4 regions of the Ensifer sp. VA4 genome follow, and region 1 is predicted to be linked to each of the others. Evidence: riboswitches for the same ligand, from Rfam matches in the RefSeq annotation. Region 1 holds a riboswitch; each other region holds the start of a gene.
The links. A riboswitch is a leader RNA that binds a small molecule or an ion and turns the genes downstream of it on or off. The one in region 1 is predicted to bind thiamine pyrophosphate.
Positions count from the first base shown of each region.

Region 1 (5,098 bases):
GCGGACATTGGCGAGCGTCTCCAGGCGATCGGCGAAGGTGCGGGTGGTGATGATCTCGCTGTAGAACCGCTCCGACGTATCGACATTGTGGTTGTAGTAGTCGAGCCCGGCGTCCGCGAGACGCTCGGACTGGGCGGGTGTCAGCATTCCGAGCGTCATGCAGGTCTCCATGCCGAGTGCCCTGACGCCGCTGATCATGGCGACAATCGCCTCCATGTCGCGCTCCTTCGGACTGCGCCAGGCGGCGCCCATGCAATAGCGCGTCGCGCCACCGTCTTTTGCCTTCCGCGCTTCAGCGAGAACGCGCTCGACCTCCATCAATTTCGACGCCTTGAGCCCGGTCGGGTAATGTGCCGACTGGCTGCAATAACCGCAATCTTCGGCACAGCCCCCGGTCTTGATCGAGAGCAGTCGGCTCATCTGGACGGCGTTGGGATCGAAATGGGAGCGATGGATGGAATGGGCGCGAAACAGCAGGTCGTTGAACGGCAGTTGATAGATTTCTTGCGCTTCGGCGAGATCCCACCGGTTTTCGGTGGTTTCGACGGTGTTCGAAGTCGGCTCGATCGATATGTTTGCATCCAGCACTGCTGCTCACTCCCTCTGGCTTCGCGAAGCAATATAGATAGATTCTGATATTATCTATAATTTCTTCTCATTCTTGAGCAAGCAACCACCCCTCGGAAAAACCGACGGAAATATTCAACCAGTGGGCGCAGAATGCAACTCGATTAGGGCCAGCAGAAATAGCGGAGGATGCCGGAACGCACTGCAAATGCTTAACGATGGCGGCACCCGACGAAATGCAGCGATCAGCGAGTGATATCCGATTTGAATGATCGCTTTTGCGGCTTGCAGCGTTTCCGAACCGGGCGATTGCTCGCCCGGCAAGCCGCAAGTGACAACTCGCTGCGCACGCGTCATCTCTCGGCGGCAATTTTATAGATTATTTTTTCAGCCGGGATTCTACCCATCGTGTAGAAGACGGCAGGCCTTGACAAGGACCGACACTGCCGGTCAGTTTAACGCATTCACCAGGGGTGTCCCGGCAAGGGGCTGAGATTCTGCTAGGCGGTTTGCGCAGCGCAGTGACCCGTTGAACCTGATCCAGTTCATACTGGCGTAGGGACGGTGCAGACATCGCTGCCGCAATCGTCGCGTTCGCGCGTACAGACTTCGGCAAGGCGTCCTTCCCTCCCTTCCGGTCGAACTGGGTCTCCAATAATGGAGCCTCGGCAATGCGTATCTTCACCGCGACTTTTCCCATCACACGTCCCGCTGGCCGCGGCTGGGCGCATTGACCATGCGCGCCCTCATCAAAGGCGCCGGCGTCGTCGGACTGGCCTTCGCCCATGAATTGACCGCCCGAGGCGTCGAAGTGACGGTTGCGGAGCGGCAGCCAGACTTCGGCGGGGCCGCATCCTGGTTTGCCGGCGGTATGCTTGCGCCCTGGTGCGAGCGCGAGAGCGCCGAGGAACCGGTGCTGACACGCGGCATAGCCGCCATCGATTGGTGGGATCGGGCGCTTCCCGGAGAGGTATCGCGCAACGGCACCCTCGTCGTCGCCCCGCCACGCGACGCCGGCGAACTCAAACGCTTCGCTTCACGCACCTCCGGCTTCGAGTGGCTCGATGCCGAGGCGGTCACAGCGCTGGAGCCGGCGCTTGCCGGGCGCTTCCGGGAGGCGTTGTTTTTTCCGGGCGAGGCGCATCTCGACCCGCGCCGAGCGCTTTCCTTGCTAAGGCAAAAGCTTGTCGAAAGCGGTGTCGCCCTCATCGGCGAGACGGATAGCGATGGCGGCTACGATCTGATCGCCGATTGCCGTGGCGCCGCAAGAATCAGCAGCACCGCCGGACTGCGTGGGGTACGTGGCGAGATGCTCTACCTGCAAAGCGATGAAGTGGAATTGTCGCGGCCAGTCCGTCTCATCCACCCGCGCATCCCACTCTACATCGTGCCGCGCGGCAACGGCCTCTTCATGTGCGGGGCGACCATGATCGAATCCGATGATGGCGGTCCGATCACTGTCCGCTCCCTGATGGAGTTGCTGAATGCCGCCTATGCGCTGCACCCTGCCTTCGGCGAGGCGCGCCTTCTCGAAACCGGCACCGGCGTCCGACCGGCCTTTGCAGACAACCTGCCGCGCATCAATCGCGCCGGAAACACCATCGCGCTAAACGGGCTTTACCGTCATGGCTTCCTGCTTTCGCCGGCCTTGGCCGAGGAAGCGGCGGACCTTGCGCTTGCCTGGAACCTGAAGGGAGACGCCGCATGAAATTGATTGTCAACGGCGAGGAGCATGACCTCGCAGTCACGACCCTTGCCGAGCTTCTGGCGACACTCGACTTCGAAGGGGATTGGCTTGCTACCGCCGTCAATGGCGAGCTGGTGCACCGGGCCGACCGTTCGGCCCATTCCCTCAACGATCGCGACCGGATCGAAATTCTCTCGCCGATGAAAGGAGGCTGAGGCATGCTGACGCTTTACGGACAGGAACTGCGTTCCCGCCTGCTTCTGGGCACCGCCCGCTACCCCTCGCCTGCCTCCCTCGAAGACGCGGTTCGTTCGTCGGCAACGGAGGTCGTCACGGTCTCGCTTCGTCGCGAAACCGCCGGCGGAAAACAAGGCGGCGGCTTCTTCGAACTGATCCGCGCGCTCGGCGTGCGCGTGCTGCCGAACACCGCCGGTTGCCACTCGGTGTCGGAGGCGGTGCTGACCGCGAAGATGGCGCGCGAGGTCTTCGACACGAACTGGATCAAGCTCGAAGTCATCGGCCATCAGGATACGCTGCAGCCCGATGTCTTCGGGTTGGTCGAGGCGGCACGCATCCTCTCAGCCGAAGGTTTCGAGGTCTTCCCCTATACGACCGACGACCTGGTGGTCGGCGAGCACCTCGTCGAAGCCGGATGCAGGGTGCTGATGCCCTGGTGCGCGCCGATCGGCAGCGCCAAGGGGCCACAGAACATCTCCGCCTTGAGAGCCATGCGTGCCCATTTTCCGGATATGCCGCTGATCGTCGATGCCGGCATTGGCCGCCCGTCGCACGCAACGGCGGTGATGGAGCTTGGCTTCGATGCGGTGCTGCTCAATACCGCCGTCGCCGGAGCGGCGAAGCCGGCCCTCATGGCGTCGGCCTTCGCCCGGGCGATCGATGCCGGACGCGATGCCCTCGAGGCAGGCATGCTCGAACCGCGCGATTTTGCCGTACCCTCCACGCCCGTCATCGGAAAGGCGGTGTTCGCGTGAAGCTCGATCCCTTCTACCTCATCGTCGACAGCGCGGCATGGATCGAGCGGCTGGTACCGCTCGGCGTCAAGCTGGTGCAGCTTCGCGTCAAGGATCGTCCGGATGCAGAGCTTCGCGACGAGATCCGCGCGGCCAAGGCGATCTGTGACCGCCATGGTTGCCAGCTCGTCGTCAACGACTACTGGCGCCTCGCAATCGAAGAGGGCTGCGATTTCATCCATCTCGGCCAGGAAGATCTCGCCGACGCTGATCTCGCCGCGATCCGCGCCGCTGGCCTGAAACTCGGCCTCAGCACCCATGACGAGGCCGAACTGGAGACGGCCCTTGCCGCCAGGCCCGACTACGTCGCGCTCGGGCCGATCTATCCGACGATCCTCAAGCAGATGAAATGGGATCCGCAAGGGCTGCCGCGCCTCTCCGCCTGGCGGGAGCGCGTCACGCCGCTGCCACTCATTGCGATCGGCGGGCTCAATACCGACCGGATTGCCGGCGTCTTCGAGCATGGCGCCGACAGTGCCGCGGTCGTCACCGACATCACGCTGAATGCCGATCCCGAAGGGCGGACGCGCGAATGGATTGCACGTACGGCGCGGTGGCGTTGAGCCTCCCTGACATCGCAGGTGCTACGACCTCATCTCAGGCGATCGCCAGATCTGCGAGCCAGGTGCTATCGAGGCCGCGCTTGCGGCAATAGGCCATAAGCCGGTCGCGCGTTTTGCCTGGCCGATCGAGACCGAGAAAGCGGGAAGCGTTCCTCCAGAGGATGTTCTGCTGATGCTCGTCGCTGACGCTGGCGAGCGTCAGCTGCTCGGCGATCCGCGAAACATAGGCATTGTAATCCTTCTCGAGCGCCATCATCGACCAGTCGGTCCCGAACATCAGATGGCGGGCGTCGGGATCGTAGGCGGCCAGCCATTTGTCCAGCAACTGACGGATCTCTGCGTGAAGAGTTTTGTCGTCGCTGCTGACCAGCTCACTGAGATAGCTTAAATCCGCAAAGAGGTTCGGGCGGCGTTCGTGGTCGATCGTTCTGCCGATGATCTCCTCCCAGCTCGGCGGCCCGGAAAACTTGTCCTGGGGACAAGAGACCATGACGCCCGTCGGTGCCCCGGGGCGCAGGATTTCGTCAAAGGCACCGAAATGCGCCAGGTTGATCCGCAGCTTGTCGTATTGGTTCGTATCGAGCAGTTTCTTCCAATAGGCGGGGCTTGCCAGATTGCCGTAGCCACAGCCGGCGCCGATGCTGTTTTCCGCATGCGCCATGATCGGCACGTCGTTGTCGCGGCACCAGACATAAAGGCGCTTCAGCGCCGCATCGATCGCCGGGTTTGCATTGCCCCATGCCTTGAAGCCCATCGGTGGATAGATCTTCACGCCGATGAAGCCTTTTTCCATGATCGCATACTGGACATTTGCCAGGGATGAGCCTGGCCTTTGCGTTTCCCGGTGCGGATCGAAGCCAACGAAGCTATGCATTCGGATGCCGTGCTTCCTGGTGACGATCTGCTGGACCTCGTCCATGACGTCGATCTGGTCGCGCTGCGGCGATGATGTCCCGTGAAGCGACTTGTCGAAGTCCAGAATGCTCGGCGTGATCAGCGAAAGCCGGCATTTGGACGCGAAGATCTTGACATAGGCTTCCGCCAGATTTTCCCGGTAGTCCTGCATCAGCCGGACGAAGGAAAGATAGGTTCCGATCTGGTCGTGCGCCTTTGCGTTGTTGGCTAGGGTATCGACCTCCTCGTCACTCATGCCGCCGCCGGAACGGCGCTGGTCCAAACGCCTCTGGAATGTTTGCGGCACATTGGACGTACCGCCAAGCTGGCGCAACAGACCGTCATAATCAGGGGAT
Region 1 is NZ_JBVQPO010000011.1:264,378-269,475, forward strand. It holds gene bioB (biotin synthase BioB) at 1-567, opposite strand, end outside; TPP riboswitch at 1,027-1,147, shown strand; gene thiO (glycine oxidase ThiO) at 1,304-2,275, shown strand; gene thiS (sulfur carrier protein ThiS) at 2,272-2,469, shown strand; gene AC0C6X_RS20810 (thiazole synthase) at 2,473-3,246, shown strand; gene AC0C6X_RS20815 (thiamine phosphate synthase) at 3,243-3,848, shown strand; gene AC0C6X_RS20820 (amidohydrolase family protein) at 3,883-5,098, opposite strand, start outside.

Region 2 (5,098 bases), 140 kb from region 1:
TCGACCGCGGCCAGCAGGAAACGGCGGTGGAGAACCTCGCGAGCATCGCGGAACTCACCGAAAGGGTCGGCACCATCACCGACGAGCTCCGCAGCTTCGCCCGCAAGGGCCGCTTCGTGGCCGAGCCGACACCGATGCGCGAGGTGGTCGAAGGTGCGCTGATGCTCCTTCGCAGCCGCTTTGCCGGCCGCATGGATGCGATCGTCGTCGACCTGCCGGAAAACGGGCTCAGCGTGTTCGGCAGCCGTATCCGTCTTGAACAGGTCCTGATCAATCTCCTGCAGAACGCGCTCGAAGCGCTCGGCAATCGGACCGACGCCGAAATCCGCGTGCGTTGCGAGAACGGCCCCCCCGGCACCGTTTTGCTTGTCGTTGCCGACAACGGCCCAGGTATCCCGCAGCATATCCGCGAGGATCTGTTCACACCGTTCAACACCTCCAAGGACGAAGGGCTCGGCCTCGGTCTTGCCATCTCCAAGGAGATCGTCGCCGACTATGGCGGCGAGATATCAGTCGAAACCAGCGACAGGGGCACCGTCTTCACGGTCCGCCTGAAAAGGGCCTGAGCGATGCAGCCGACCGTTTACCTCATCGACGACGACAACGATCTGCGCAAGGCGATGAAGCAGACGCTGGAGCTTGCCGGCCTTGCCGTCACCTCGCTTGCAAGTGCCGCCGAAGCGCTGGAGACGCTCGACGCCAATTTCGACGGCATCGTCGTCAGCGATATCCGCATGCCGGGCATCGATGGCCTGGCGTTCCATCGCCGCATCGCCGCCTTCGATGCCGATCTGCCGGTGATCCTGGTCACCGGCCACGGCGATATCCCGATGGCGGTGCAGGCATTGCAGGATGGCGTCTATGACTTCATTCCCAAGCCCTTTGCCGTCGATCGGCTGGTGCAGAGCGTGCGGCGCGCGCTCGAAAAGCGCCGGCTCGTCATGGAGAACCGCGCGTTGAAAAGGGCGGCGGAGACGGCCGGCGACAGCCTGCCGCTGATCGGCCAGACACCGGTCATGGAGCGGCTGCGGCAGACGATCCGGCACATCGCCGACACGGATGTCGACGTGCTCGTCGCCGGCGAAACCGGCAGCGGCAAGGAAGTGGTTGCCACCCTGCTCCACAATTGGAGCCGGCGCCGCAACGGCAACTTCGTCGCGCTGAACTGCGGCGCCCTGCCGGAAACGGTGATCGAAAGCGAACTCTTCGGCCACGAACAGGGTGCCTTCACTGGCGCCTTGAAGAAGCGCGTCGGTCGCATCGAACACGCCAGCGGCGGCACGCTGTTCCTCGACGAGATCGAGGCGATGCCGCCGGCGACCCAGGTCAAGATGCTGCGTGTTCTTGAAGCTCGCGAGATTACGCCGCTCGGCACCAATCAGGTCCGTCCCGTCGATATCCGCGTCATCGCCGCCGCAAAAATTGATCTCGGCGACCCGGCGCAGCGCGGTGACTTTCGCGAAGATCTCTACTTTCGATTGAACGTCGTGACGTTGTCGATCCCGCCGCTGCGCGAACGCCGTGACGACATCCCGCTGCTCTTCTCGCACTTCCTGACCCGGGCAGTCGAGCGCTTCAAGCGTGACATGCCCGTCATCTCACCGACCGTGCAGCAGCACCTGATGACGCACAACTGGCCTGGCAATGTGCGCGAGCTTTCGCATTTTGCCGAACGCGTCGCGCTCGGCGTCGAAGGCCCGTTGGGGCAGCCCGTTGCCTCGGCCGAACAGTCCGGTTTCGCGCTGCCGGAGCGGCTCGAACGCTACGAGGCGGAGATCCTGAAGGAGGCGCTCCGAGCCCAGCGCGGCGACGTCAAGGCGACCATCGAAGCGCTCGGCATTCCGCGCAAGACCTTTTACGACAAGCTCCAGCGCCACGGCATCAACCGCGCCGACTATGCGGAGCGTGGAGGATCGGTGAAGGCCGACCGCTGAGTTCCACGGTAGACTCGATATACCCGCAGTACGCGCAATCGGATCGATAAGCGGATTAACGCTTGACGACCCGTGCCGTTCGATGGCTATCTCTTGGGCATTCACCAGGGGGGTCCCGCAAGGGGCTGAGATTCTGCTGGATGGCCGGCTCGCCGGCTGTGGCGCAGTGACCCGTTGAACCTGATCCAGTTCATACTGGCGTAGGGACGGTGCAGATATCGAAGCCAGGATTCCGTGCGTTCAGCACCTGGCGGCGCGTCTTTCATCCTTCCGGCATCAGAACTGGGTCTCCAATCGCAAACTTGGAGCCTCGTCATGAATATTGCCACAAAGCCCGCAGCCCTCTCGGTCACCCAAGGTCCGCTTCCGGCATCCCGAAAAGTTCACAAGGCCGGCATCCTGCATCCGGATCTCCGCGTGCCGATGCGTGAGATCGCGCTGCACCCGACCTCGGGCGAACCGCCGGTCACGGTCTATGATTCCTCCGGCGCCTATACCGCCGACGATGCCGAAATCCGCATCGAGGAGGGGTTGCCGCGGCTCCGCCGCAACTGGATCGTCGCCCGCGGCGATGTGGAAACCTACGAGGGGCGCACCGTCCGGCCAGAGGACAACGGCTTTGCCAGCGGCGACCGGCTGACGCCGACCTTCCCGTTCCAGCATGCGCCGCTGAAGGCAGTGGCCGGCAAGGCGGTAACCCAGCTTGCCTATGCCCGCGCCGGCATCATCACGCCCGAAATGGAATTCGTGGCGATCCGAGAAAACCTCGGCCGCGATGCGGCGCGCGCGAAAGCGCGCGATGGCGAGAGCTTCGGCGCCCATATCCCCGACCATGTCACACCGGAATTCGTGCGCCAGGAAATCGCCAGCGGCCGGGCGATCCTGCCCGCCAACATCAACCATCCGGAATCCGAGCCGATGATCATCGGCCGGAACTTCCTGGTGAAGATCAACGCCAATATCGGCAACTCCGCCGTCACCTCGTCGATGGCCGAAGAGGTCGAAAAGATGGTCTGGGCGACCCGCTGGGGCGCCGACACGGTCATGGACCTTTCGACCGGCCGCAACATCCACAACATCCGCGAATGGATCATCCGCAATTCGCCGGTTCCGATCGGTACCGTGCCGCTCTATCAGGCGCTGGAAAAGGTCAACGGCATCGCCGAGGACCTGACCTGGGAGGTCTACCGCGACACGCTGATCGAGCAGGCCGAACAGGGCGTCGACTATTTCACCATCCATGCCGGCGTGCGGCTGCATTACATTCCGCTCACCGTCGACCGGGTGACCGGCATCGTCTCGCGCGGCGGCTCGATCATGGCCAAGTGGTGTCTGCATCATCACAAGGAGAGCTTCCTCTACGAGCATTTCGAGGAGATCTGCGACATCTGCCGCGCCTATGACGTCTCCTTCTCGCTCGGTGATGGCTTGCGCCCCGGCTCGATCGCCGACGCCAACGACGCGGCGCAATTCGCCGAACTGGAGACGCTCGGCGAACTCACGAGGATCGCCTGGGCCAAGGATTGTCAGGTGATGATCGAAGGCCCCGGTCACGTGCCGATGCACAAGATCAAGGAAAACATGGACAAGCAGCTCGCCGTCTGCGGCGAGGCGCCGTTCTACACGCTCGGACCGCTGACGACGGATATCGCTCCCGGCTACGACCACATCACCTCCGGCATCGGCGCCGCGATGATCGGCTGGTTCGGCACCGCCATGCTGTGCTACGTCACGCCGAAGGAGCATCTGGGCCTGCCGGACCGCAACGACGTCAAGGTGGGCGTCATCACCTACAAGATCGCCGCCCACGCCGCCGACCTCGCCAAGGGCCATCCCGCCGCGCAGGTGCGCGACGACGCGCTGTCACGCGCCCGCTTCGAGTTCCGCTGGGAAGACCAGTTCAACCTGTCGCTCGACCCGGAGACAGCCCGCAACTTCCACGACGAGACGCTGCCGAAGGAAGCGCACAAGGTGGCGCATTTCTGCTCCATGTGCGGCCCGAAGTTCTGCTCGATGCGGATCTCGCACGACATTCGGGCGGAAGCACAGAAGGAAGGGCTGGAGGCGATGGCCGCCAAGTATCGCGAAGGCGGCGACCTCTATATGCCGGTCGGCGAAGTCGAAGCTGGGAGTTAACGCGCAACACGTCGGGAGGGACGCCTCGCAGTCCCTTCCGACAGCAAGGCGGATGCTGGCCGTGGGCGACTAGCTTGCCCCTGTATCGGTTGAACGATATGTAAGCCTCACGCAAAAGTCGTCGCCAGCGAACCCGTCATTCACGCCAAGCTGCCGTCTGCTGTGGTGCTCTTGCAAGACGACGAAAAAACGCCGCTTACGAGGAGAATGACGTGAGGACACGCCTGCTGAGACTGACGGCCCTGTCGATAGGCGGCTTCGCGGCACTCGCTGGAGATCTGCCACGCCTCAACGACAGCGGAAGTCTTGCCGCGGGCTTTTCCTGGATTTCCGCCGCCCATGCGGACGACACCGATGGCGGCAGCGGGAATAGTGAAAATGGCGCTGATGGCAGCGACCAAGGTGGCGAAAACGTCGAGGGCGGCGGAAGCAACGGCGCAGAGGGTGGCGGCGATTGGGGCACCGGTGACGGCAGCGGCGTAGGCGGCGTGCCCGGTGGTACCGGCGCAGGCGGCGGAGGTGCTGCCGTCATCGACAGCGATAGTCATAGCGAGCGCCACTCATCCTCGCGCGACTCACGGGATTACGGACCAAGCGGCAACGTATGGTACGGCGGCAGCAGTTTCCTCAACCTTTTCCGCCGGACACCGGAAAGGCGCTTCCAACATAGCCAGCCTGAATCGTCTGGCCGGCAGAAGACCGTTCACACGAAATGAGAGCCTTGAAGGCAGGTCAACTTCGTCGCAACGGAGGGGACCTGCGCTACTTCTCGAAACCAGACTCCGGATGTCCGTGTAGGCACGAGTTCTGACGCGCGAGAACCAGCTCAACTGGCGTCACGGCTTTGCATTCGAGAAATGTCTATCCCGATCACGACCTGCCGGAGTGCGGCGTCGGCGCTATGGATACAGAGCATCGTCTTTCTCGCCGCGTATGTTCCTAACGGCCTTTCCAGCCGCTGCCAACCATCCGTTCGACCACATCGAGCAGTACATTGGCGCCGGCGACGAGGTCGGCGGGTTCAGTGT
Region 2 is NZ_JBVQPO010000011.1:123,536-128,633, forward strand. It holds gene AC0C6X_RS20145 (ATP-binding protein) at 1-566, shown strand, start outside; gene AC0C6X_RS20150 (sigma-54-dependent transcriptional regulator) at 570-1,934, shown strand; TPP riboswitch at 2,031-2,159, shown strand; gene thiC (phosphomethylpyrimidine synthase ThiC) at 2,250-4,070, shown strand; gene AC0C6X_RS20160 (hypothetical protein) at 4,283-4,786, shown strand; gene AC0C6X_RS20165 (allantoate amidohydrolase) at 5,010-5,098, opposite strand, start outside.
Region 2: it holds a riboswitch for thiamine pyrophosphate, as region 1 does, so the genes downstream of both, thiC (phosphomethylpyrimidine synthase ThiC) here and thiO (glycine oxidase ThiO) in region 1, are expected to answer to the same signal.

Region 3 (5,098 bases), on a different contig from region 1:
TTGTCGCTGTGGGAGACGCCGAGGAGGATTTCGCCCCGCTGTTGGGTCTTCTGGCGCTCGATCCGCATACGCGGCAGGCGCCGATCGTGCTCGTTCTTCAATCGGAGCAATTTCGCCGGCGCGCCGCCCGTATTCGCCAGCATGCGGAATTTTATCGCTTGCCGCTGCGCCTGGTGTCCGTCGATGGCTCGGGCGACGCCACCGACCTGGCGCGGACTGCGGCGCAGGCAATCGACAATGAGACCGTCATCCTGCTGTCAGCGTCGCTGACGCCCGCCAATCCCAGTTGGTACCAGACGCTCGTTGCCAACTACGAGACAAAGAGCGGAAGCATCATATCGCCGACGCTTGCCTATGAGGATCATTCGATCCGCTGGGCCGGCAGCACCTCGCTCGACCGTGCCGATCATCTTCAGTCGAGTCGCTATGCCGGTTATCCGGTCGGCGCCGTGAACCGCCTGAAGCTGACGCGGGTTCAGACCGCCTCGCTCGAATGCTGCATCATGCCGCGCACGGCACTTCTCGATGAAACCGGCGTTTCGCCCACCTATCTCGGCGCGTCTCTCAAGGGGCTGGATCTTGCATTGGGGCTGAGCCGCAGGGGCTACGAATCCTATTGGCTGCCCGCCTTGCAAATGCTCGGATCGGATGAGGCATCCGGTGCCGTTTCTCCAGCCACGGCGAGGTACGTGGAGCGTGTCGATCAGACGCTGTTCCGTGGACGCTGGATGCAGACGGTGGAAGCAGAAGGAACGGCCCACAATGAGGTTTCGGCATGAGTGACAAACTCCGCGTGCTGGTCGTTTCGCACGGCCACCCGACCCATTCGCTCGGCGGCGCCGAGATCGCCTCCCATGGATTGCACAAGGCGTTGAACGGCCTGCCGGGCATCGAATCGATCTACCTCGCCCGTGTCGGCCATCCCGTGCCGCGCCACGGCGCGTCGGCGCTGATGAGCCTTCGCCTGGCGATGGACGAGGTGCTCTACCATGCCGAGGACTTTGATCATTTCTTCCTGTCCAATGGCGATACCGACGCAATCCGCCGAGACCTCTTGCGCTTCGTGGGAGACATCAAGCCGGACATCGTCCACTTCCACCATGTCATGGGCTTTGGGCTGGAAGCGCTCTATGCGGTGCGTGACGCTCTGCCAAAAGCGCGCATCGTCGTGACCTTCCACGAATATCTGCCGATCTGTCACAACCACGGACAAATGGTGAAGCGACCCTCGGGTCAGCTATGCAATGGCGCCTCGCCGATCAGCTGCCACACGTGCTTCCCCGAAATCCCGGTGTCGCGCTTCGTCCGCCGCGAGCAATTCGTGCGGGGCATGCTGAACCTTGCCGACGCCTTCATCGCCCCGAGCGCCTTTCTCGCCAATCGCTATGTCGAGTGGGGCATCGCCGCCGAGAAGATCTTCGTGATCGAAAACGGCATCGTCATGGGGGAAAAGACCCCCGCACGCGAACTGCCAACGCCGACGGCACGACGCAACCGCTTTGCCTATTTCGGGCAGATGACCCCGTTCAAAGGCGTGCATGTGTTGATCGACGCCGTGTCACGCGTGCCCGAGGAGATCTGGGGTGACGATTCCACGCTGATGATCTTCGGCGGCAACCTCGAACGCCAGCCGACCGGGTATCAGGAGCGCGTCGCGAAGCTGATCGAGGACGCCGGCCGGCGCGTCCGCTTCTATGGTGCCTACCAGAACCAGGATATGCCGCGGCTGATGCGTTCGGTTGACTGGGTGGTGATGCCCTCGGTGTGGTGGGAGAATTCTCCGGTCGTCATTCAGGAAGCCCTGCACCATGGTCGACCGATCCTGTGTTCGGATATCGGCGGCATGGCCGAGAAAGTTCGCGACCGCCTGGACGGCTATCATTTCCGGGCCGGCAGCGCACAAGACCTTGCCGATCGGATGCTTGATGTGCTGAGCACACCGCGATCCTGGGACAATCTTCGGGCAACCCTCAGGCGCCCGATGAGCCATGTCGACTGCGGCCGCGAACATGTCGCGCTCTACCGGAAACTGCTCAAGGCGGAGCAGCCGGCTCACGTCAGCGCTGCGGTAGCCTGAACCGAAACGCGCGCGCCGTCCCCGTCGCGCGTCCGCATCTCGCAAGCGACGAACTTCTCGCCTCGAAGGTCATTCCATCGCTTATCCGCAATGGAATGACTTGGTTTTCTTAGCTGAACTTGAACGGTGAAACCGGCACACGGCTTCGGGAATGGGATTAATCGCCGCTTCGGCCCCACCACTGATGGAAGTGATGGACCGGTCCCCGCCCCTGCCCGATCGTCAAGTCCGCTCCGGCAACAAGCGCCTCGTGCAGATAGGTCTTGGCGGCTACAACCGCGTCTTCAAGCGTCTGCCGGCGGGCAAGACCAGCCGCGATTGCGGCTGACAGTGTGCAGCCGGTGCCATGATCATTCCTTGTCTCGACCCGCGAGCGCGACAGGCGCAAGAGGGTGTCGCCACAAAAGAGGATATCCACCGCTTCATCGCCCTTCGCATGCCCGCCTTTCATCAGCACGGCGCGCGCACCAAGCTTCAGGAGCAACTCCGCCTGGCGCGCCAGCTCCGTCTCGTTCTGCGCAATCGCGCGTCCTGTCAACAACGCCGCTTCAGGCAGGTTCGGCGTCACGATAAGCCCAAGTGGCAGCAACTCCTCCTTGAGCGTCGCGATCGCATCCGGACGTAACAATACGTCACCTGAAGTGGCGACCATCACGGGATCGATGACGGCCATCTGTCCGTGCCTCTTCAAACCGGAAACGATCGCGGTAATGGTCTCCTGGCGGGACACCATGCCGAGCTTCACCGCGCCAACGGCGAGGTCCGAAAACACCGCATCGATCTGAGCTGTGACGACGGCCGGAGAGATATCCTCGACGGCCGTGACCCCACGGGTGTTCTGCGCCGTGACAGCAGTAATCACGCTGGCGCCATAGACGCCGAGCGCCGAAAACGTCTTCAGATCCGCCTGGATACCGGCACCACCACCGGAATCCGATCCTGCAATAGTGACAGCGATAGCAGTCATGTCCAGCTTCCGTGGCAGGTAGAGGTGGTGCGCTCAATGTGGACGGCTGCTCGCACCCGGGTGCTAAGGCGCGCGCCCATTCCAGCTGCCAGCGAGGAACCCGAATGATCGAGGGTAGCTACTGGCCGGCTCGGCTCCCGGAATTCTCCGTCGCAACATCCTAAACTACGTGCAGGCATCAGCGATCTTTCCAAAACCAAATGATGGAGATCCGGATGAAAGGCGCAGGCGCGGCTGATGTGCCGATGGAGGCCCCGCCGTTCCTACGCCGGTATGATCCGGTTCAGGTTCAAGGGTCTGGCTCACCGCCATCTCAGCACCGTCAGATGCGCCCCTCGGCATTATTGGATGCTAGGGGAGCGTGGGAGGTAATGTCAATTATTGGCGATCAACATTATGTCATCGTGTTCCCAACCAATGCCCACAGCTGGGACAAATATGGTCGGCGGCGCTGCCGCGAAGCCGCTCGACGTTCAGCGAGAGTTTCTCTCACGTCGTTGTCTCTAATCTAGGCCCTTGGCTTGGAAAGGCGGGGCACCGGCGCCGCCCTCATCTTCTGGTTTGAACTCTATACCAGTTCAAAAGTGGATCGGACGAACTCTATGGTCGATCTCGAAGCCGCTCGGCGCTCTCCAGTCTGGCGATCGGGTGATACGCGGGCATTTTAGCCAGATCCCGTGTGCCGCAACCCAGGCAGCACGCATTGTATCGGCGTTATTTCGTAACACCGATTTTGCTGATCTGGATACGATCCTGTGGGGGTCTTGAGGTCTCTGCCGCGCGACGGAGGAACAGATATGCGTGTGTCGCGAGTTTTAACGGCTGAAGATCTCTGGGGCCTAGCGGATGAGTGCCCCCAATTTCCCGGCCTCGGCCGCCACATGCCGCGTCTTTGGCGTGATTCCGAGCAACATCGCCTCACTGGCCAGATTAAGCCGCGACCCGACCCCGTCACTGGGAATTGAAGACCGGATTCTTGCGAAATGACCTGAGCGATTGACCCGCTCCCGTGTTTACCGATGCCGGTGCCGGTGCCGTTCCCGGTCACCGGCACTCACTTTCATCATTGGCAATAATCGAGCTGTCGCACAGTATCGACAATGTCTTCAGGCGTCGCGTTTCTTTGGCCCGGCACAGCTTCGGCAGCGCAGTTCGGTGTGGGGCCCGATCCAATGAATCACGAAGACGAGCCCAGGGGTTCGACCATCACGATCGGCGGCCACTTCATTGATGAGCGTCCGACGATATGTTTCATTGCGTCGGTTATCGGCGCCATCCAGACGGCGCGAGATTCCCGGTAAGCGGCAAGCAGCGACACGGACATGGGAGGCGGCTTTTGCGTAACTGTCCAATGTTTAGCAACTTCGCCTCGACTTCGCCTCCGCGAGCTAACGACTTGTTCCCATAGCTTCAGATTGATAGTTCAATAATTCTAATATATTTGGGGCAAAGATAGTGGGGCAAAAATGAAACTAATCATGACATTGTTGGTCAGAAACGAGGCCGATGTTATCAGGGAAAACGTAGATTTTCATATTCGGAGGGGGGATAGATGTCATGGCGGCGAGCTACATCACCAATGCGGACGCCAGGCTGGTCAGCTTCCGCCAATATCTTCAGCTTAGTTTCTTTCGACCATCGCCGCCTACGCTCAACGCCGGAAATGATCTCCATGCGAGCCATGCCAACCTCTCAGATCTGGAATTAGTGTCAGCACTAATGCTGGTTCTAATGCCAGAACATCGCCTAACTGGCTCGTTCAGCAAAATCCGCTCCCCGGACGCTTACGCTACACCAAGCTCTATCTTCCGGATCGACGGTCCGGCCCGATAACAGAAGCAGCCTGCTGGGTGCATGCGCGGCGGCCCTTCTACGCGACGGCCGACGTCGAAGCGAACGCGCGCCGACGAGCGCAGGGCAAGAAGCCGGCCGTCATCTCGCCGATCGCCGTGGAGATGGTGCAGCATACTCGCCATAAAAGGCGCCGTATATTCTCGGCTTGAATTCACACTGTGCTGTCTCTGACGGTAGCAACTAACAAGCAAGCTATCGCC
Region 3 is NZ_JBVQPO010000009.1:167,761-172,858, forward strand. It holds gene AC0C6X_RS17310 (hypothetical protein) at 1-779, shown strand, start outside; gene AC0C6X_RS17315 (glycosyltransferase family 4 protein) at 776-2,077, shown strand; gene thiD (bifunctional hydroxymethylpyrimidine kinase/phosphomethylpyrimidine kinase) at 2,235-3,044, opposite strand; TPP riboswitch at 3,288-3,390, opposite strand; gene AC0C6X_RS17325 (transposase) at 4,557-4,727, opposite strand; partial or broken gene AC0C6X_RS17330 (IS66 family transposase) at 4,835-5,008, shown strand; gene AC0C6X_RS17335 (KpsE/RkpR family capsule polysaccharide export protein) at 5,050-5,098, opposite strand, start outside.
Region 3: it holds a riboswitch for thiamine pyrophosphate, as region 1 does, so the genes downstream of both, thiD (bifunctional hydroxymethylpyrimidine kinase/phosphomethylpyrimidine kinase) here and thiO (glycine oxidase ThiO) in region 1, are expected to answer to the same signal.

Region 4 (5,098 bases), on a different contig from region 1:
AAGCGCGTCCTCGATCTTCTTCCGATCTTCGTCCGTCAGGCGAAGTGCGGGATCGATGCCGAGGCCGACATTGGTCGCGACATCGAGATGGGCGAAGAGATTGTTGTCTTGGAAGATCATCGAGACCGGGCGCTCGGAAGGTGTCCGGTTGCCAGCGTTCTCACCGAGGATACGGATCTCGCCGTAGTCGGCATCCTCAAAACCTGCAATGAGGTGGAAGAGCGTCGACTTGCCGGTCCCGGAGGCGCCGGCAACGGCAACGATTCCGCCGGCGGCGATCGTGCAATCGAAGCGCAGCGTGGTCGCTTCGAAACGAACCTCGACATTGCGCAGTTCTATGGCAGCGGTGGGCTCGGTCATGCTTTGCGTCTTTCCGGCCGGCGGACGTCGTCCGCCGTGCCGAGGATGGTGAAGATCAGGCAGAGAAGCCCGAGGAAGAGGGCGAGGCCGGCCGCATCGGCCGTGCGGTAGCTGCCCATACGGCTATAGAGCAGCCAGGGAAGCGTCACCATGTCCTGCGAACCGAAGAGCGCGACGGCACCGAGATCGCCGAGCGACAGCGCCATGGCGAAGGAGAGCGCCATCAGCAACGGTTTGCGAAGGGCGGGAAAGTCGATCCATCGCAGGCGATGAAAGCCGCGGATGCCGAGGCTTGCCACCAGCCGTTCAGAGCGCGCCGTGTGCGTCGCCATAGCCGGCGCCAGGATACGGTGGACGAAGGGGAGCGCCATCAGGGCATTGATCGCCACGACAATGACAGGCGCAAAGCGCGCGACATCACCGAAGGGGCGGAGGAGCAGGAACCAGCCGGCGCTGAGCACGACCGGCGGCACCAGCAGGATGAGCGAGGTGCTGGCGCCGATCATACCGGCAAAGCCGTGCGCCAGCTTTCCGGCATGCCGGGGCGCGGTCATTGTTGCCGCGGCGCGGATCATGACGGCCGCCATGGAAACGGAGGCGAATGCCGAGGCAAGCGCGATCGCAGCACTCGTCATCAGCGCCCGGTGCACGTTCGGGTCCCGGGCGAGCTTGAGGAGATCGGCCTGCAGCCCGGAGACGACCACCGCAACCAGGGGGGCGATGAGGAAGAGCAATGCCAGGACGATCCAGGCGCCATCGTTGAGACGCGCTACGGGTGCCGCGCCATCGAAGCGGCGAACCGTGCGGCCACCGGTCATGCCCTCCTCCGGCTCCGTTGCCAGACGTCTGAGAATGAAAAGCAGGACGCCGGTCATGGCGATCTGCAAGCCGGACAGCGCGATGGCGCGCGGCGGATCGAAATCGAAGCGCAGCGCCTGGTAGATCGCGACCTCGATCGTGCTGGCCGCCGGCCCGCCGCCAAGCGTCAGCACGAGCGTGAAGCTGGTGGCGCAGAGCATGAAGACGAGGCCGGCCGCACCCGGCAGCAGGCCGCGAACAACAGGCCATTCGATGAAGCGGAAAAGCGCGTGGGACGCCATGCCGAGATTGGCGGCGCTGCGCCAGTATTCGGCGGGAATGCGCTCGAGACCGGCCAGGAACAGGCGCGCCGCAAGCGGCATGTTGAAGAAGACATGGGCGAGCAGGATGCCGAACAGGCCGTAGATGCTGACCGGCCGCTCAAGACCAAGCCAGCGCAGGCCCGCATTGAGGAACCCTTGGCGTCCCCAGATTTCGATGAGTCCAAGCGCGCCGACGAGAACGGGCAGACCGAGCGGCAGCGCCATCAGCCGCAAGAGCCAGATGCGGCCGAAAAACTGCGGCCGCCGCGCCAGCGCCCGCGCCACCGGTATCGCGAAGAGCACCGATAGCAGCGTGGAAAGGCTTGCCTGCAGCAGCGTGAAGCGGGTGACGCGCCAGATATAGGCGTCGAACAGGGGGCCCTCGCCCGCGCCGCCGGTCTCAGCGAGCAAGGCGGCGATCGCCAGGCCGACGAAGAGCAGGAAGGCGCCGAGGCAAAATGCCCCGGCGGCAACCGTCATGCGGTTTTCGCGAAGCGCGAACAATCCGGCCTCAGTTCTTGCTCATCGCGGCAAGCCACTCGTCGATCCAGGCCTTGCGGTTCTTCGCGACCTCTTCCGACGGCAGCAGCAAGGTCTTTTCCGGAGTGACCAGCTTGTTGAAAGCATCCGGCAGCGGCGCGCTGGTGGCGCCAACCGGCATCATCCAGTTGGTCGTCGGGATGATCGACTGGAACTCCGGCCCGGTCATGAAGCTCAAGAACTGCTTAGCCAGTTCCGGCTCCTTGGCATTCTTGGTCATGCCGGCGACTTCGATCTGGATGTAGTGGCCTTCGGAGAAAGCGGCCGCCTGGTAGCGGTCGGTGTTCTCAGCAACCATGTGGTAGGCGGGCGAGGTGGTATAGGAGAGCACCATCGGCGCTTCGCCCTTGGTGAAGAGGCCATAGGCTTCCGACCAGCCGGGGGTGACCGTCAGGACGCGATCCTTGAGCTTTGCCCAGGCGGCACCCGCCTCATCACCATAGACGGCCTTGACCCAGAGCAGCAGACCGAGGCCGGGCGTCGAGGTGCGCGGGTCCTCGATGACGATCTTCTGCGACGCGTCGCCTTCCACCAGTTCCTTGAGGCTCTTCGGCGGCGTCTTCAGCGTTTCGGTGTCATAGACGACGGCGAAGTGGCCGTAGTCATAGGGCAGGAAGGTATCGTCGGAGAAGTCGCCCGGGACCTTGAGGTCCTTGGCGTCGACCCCGTGCGGCGCGAAGAAGCCGGTTGCCTTGGCTTCCGCCACGAGGTTGGTGTCGAGACCGAGCACGATGTCGGCCTTCGAAGCTTCGCCTTCGAGCTTCAGGCGGGTAAGCAATTCGACGCCATCGGCAACGCCGACATAGTTGACCTTGCACTCGCACGTCTTTTCGAAGGCTTCCGCCACCTTGGCGCCGGGGCCCCATTCGGTGATGAAGCTCTCATAGGTATAGACCGTCAGCGTCTTGTCGGCAGCCGTTGCATAACCAGCGAAAACAAGGCTTGCCGCGGCAGCCAGAGCTAGAGCGCGGAAGCGCTCCAGCTTCTTACTTTTGCGCAATTCCGGACGCAAAACCGCGTCGCACTTTTGCTGGAATTGCTTTAGCCGGCTAATCATTTTGAGCTGTGATGAATTGGACATGCGAAGCACCTCTCCCAATGTTCGTTGTTGCACGGGAAAAGGGCGTATCGGTGCGATCGCGTCTAATCCCTCCGCCGGTATGAGCCGGATCAGGTTCCGCGGGTTGGCGTTTCACGCCTCTCAGCCTTCGGCCGTCATGCGGTCGGAAGGCACCCCGTTAGAGCGCCAAGAGATTTACCGCCACGTTGGTTCCATGGCAAGCGTGTTTGGTGCAAGCCGAGACTGGTGCGGCTCCGGGCATGGCGTCCGCGCTTGCGTAAGCCGGCAGCCGCGCTAAGACAAAAGCTGCAGAGAGCTGCGAGGAGGAAATGCCATGCCAGATATGCTCGTTCGACTATATGCCTTGCCGGCGCAGCCCCAGTCGAAGCTTGGCCCGGGCATCCGCATTCGCCGCGCCATGGCGCCCGAGCGCCGCCTGATCGTCTCCTGGATCGAGAGGACTTTCGGCGCCGGCTGGGCGGGCGAGGCGGAAGCGGCCTTTTCCTCGACCCCGACGCGCATTCATATCGCGGTGCATGACGAGAAGATCGTCGGTTTCGCCTGCTACGACGTGACCGCGCTCGGTTTCTTCGGCCCGACCGGCGTCGACGAAGGCATGCGCGGGCAGGGCATCGGCGAGGCGCTGCTGATCGAAAGCCTGACGGCGATGCGCGAGGCTGGCTACGGTTATGCGGTCATCGGCGGGGTCGGCCCGGCGAGGTTCTATGAGCGTGTGGCCGGCGCTATCGAGATTCCGGATTCGACGCCCGGCGTCTATGCCGGCATGCTGTCTCCCGATCCGGTGCCGGAAGGCCATTGACGGCTCTCGCAAAATCTTGAGATCCGACCGTCTTGCAGCTTTCTTCGTTTTCCTTCCGCGGTCCTTTGCGCTATGGGCTTTGCCATGGCTCGATCGACCTTCACCATTCTGCTTGGCGGTGCGCTCACAAGCACCGACCGGCTGACACGCCAGCTCGGCGGAAGCCGCTTCGTCGCGGCTGACGGCGGCATGCGGCACGCCCGTCTGCTCGGCATCGTCCCGGATGTCTGGGTCGGTGATTTCGATTCGACTGAAGACACCCTGCTTTCCGAATTCGCCTCCGTTCCGCGCGAGGCCTATCCGGCGGCAAAGGCGGCCACGGATGGCGAGATCGCCGTCGAGGCTGCCCTGTCGCGTGGTGCCGACAGCTTGATCTTTGCCGGTGCGCTTGGCGGCACCCGCAGCGACCATGCCTTCCTGCACCTGTTGCAGGCGGTCGCCCTTGCCGAGCGCGGGCTTTCGGTGCTGATGACCTCCGGCGAGGAAGAGGCCTATCCGCTGCTTGCCGGTACGCTCGAGCTCGACCTGCCGAAGGGTTGCCTCTTTTCGGTCCTGGGGTTGACCGAGCTCGCCGGTCTTTCGATCGTCAATGCGCGTTACCCGCTCGACGATTTCACCCTGCCGTTCGGCTCGTCCCGAACCGTTTCCAATGTTGCGGAGGGTCCCCTTCGCTTCAGCCTCAAGAGCGGCCGCGCCATCGTGCTTGCCCGCCCCTATGATCTTACCGGAGCCTGAGCCTTGGCGCCCCCCATTCTGAAACTCGACGACATCTTCCTCACCTTCGGCGGCACGCCGCTTCTGGCCGGCGCCAACCTGCAAGTGGAGCCGGGCGACCGGATCTGCCTGGTCGGGCGCAACGGCTCGGGCAAGTCAACGCTGATGAAGATTGCCGCGGGTCTTGCGGAAGCGCAGTCGGGCGAAGTGTTCCGCCATCCCTCGGCGACCATTCGCTATCTGCACCAGGCGCCGGATTTCGACGGGTACGACACGGTGCAGGCCTATGCCGAGGCGGGGCTCGGGCCGAGCGACGACCCCTATCGCGTCGCCTATCTGTTGCAGCATCTGGGACTGACCGGCGAAGAAGACCCGAAGCGGCTCTCCGGCGGCGAGGCGCGCCGGGCGGCGCTCGCCCGCGTCATGGCGCCAGAGCCCGATATCCTGCTGCTTGACGAGCCGACCAACCATCTCGACCTGCCG
Region 4 is NZ_JBVQPO010000004.1:196,587-201,684, forward strand. It holds gene thiQ (thiamine ABC transporter ATP-binding protein) at 1-360, opposite strand, end outside; gene thiP (thiamine/thiamine pyrophosphate ABC transporter permease ThiP) at 357-1,985, opposite strand; gene thiB (thiamine ABC transporter substrate binding subunit) at 1,993-3,003, opposite strand; TPP riboswitch at 3,152-3,269, opposite strand; gene AC0C6X_RS08075 (GNAT family N-acetyltransferase) at 3,416-3,901, shown strand; gene AC0C6X_RS08080 (thiamine diphosphokinase) at 3,986-4,636, shown strand; gene AC0C6X_RS08085 (ABC-F family ATP-binding cassette domain-containing protein) at 4,640-5,098, shown strand, end outside.
Region 4: it holds a riboswitch for thiamine pyrophosphate, as region 1 does, so the genes downstream of both, thiB (thiamine ABC transporter substrate binding subunit) here and thiO (glycine oxidase ThiO) in region 1, are expected to answer to the same signal.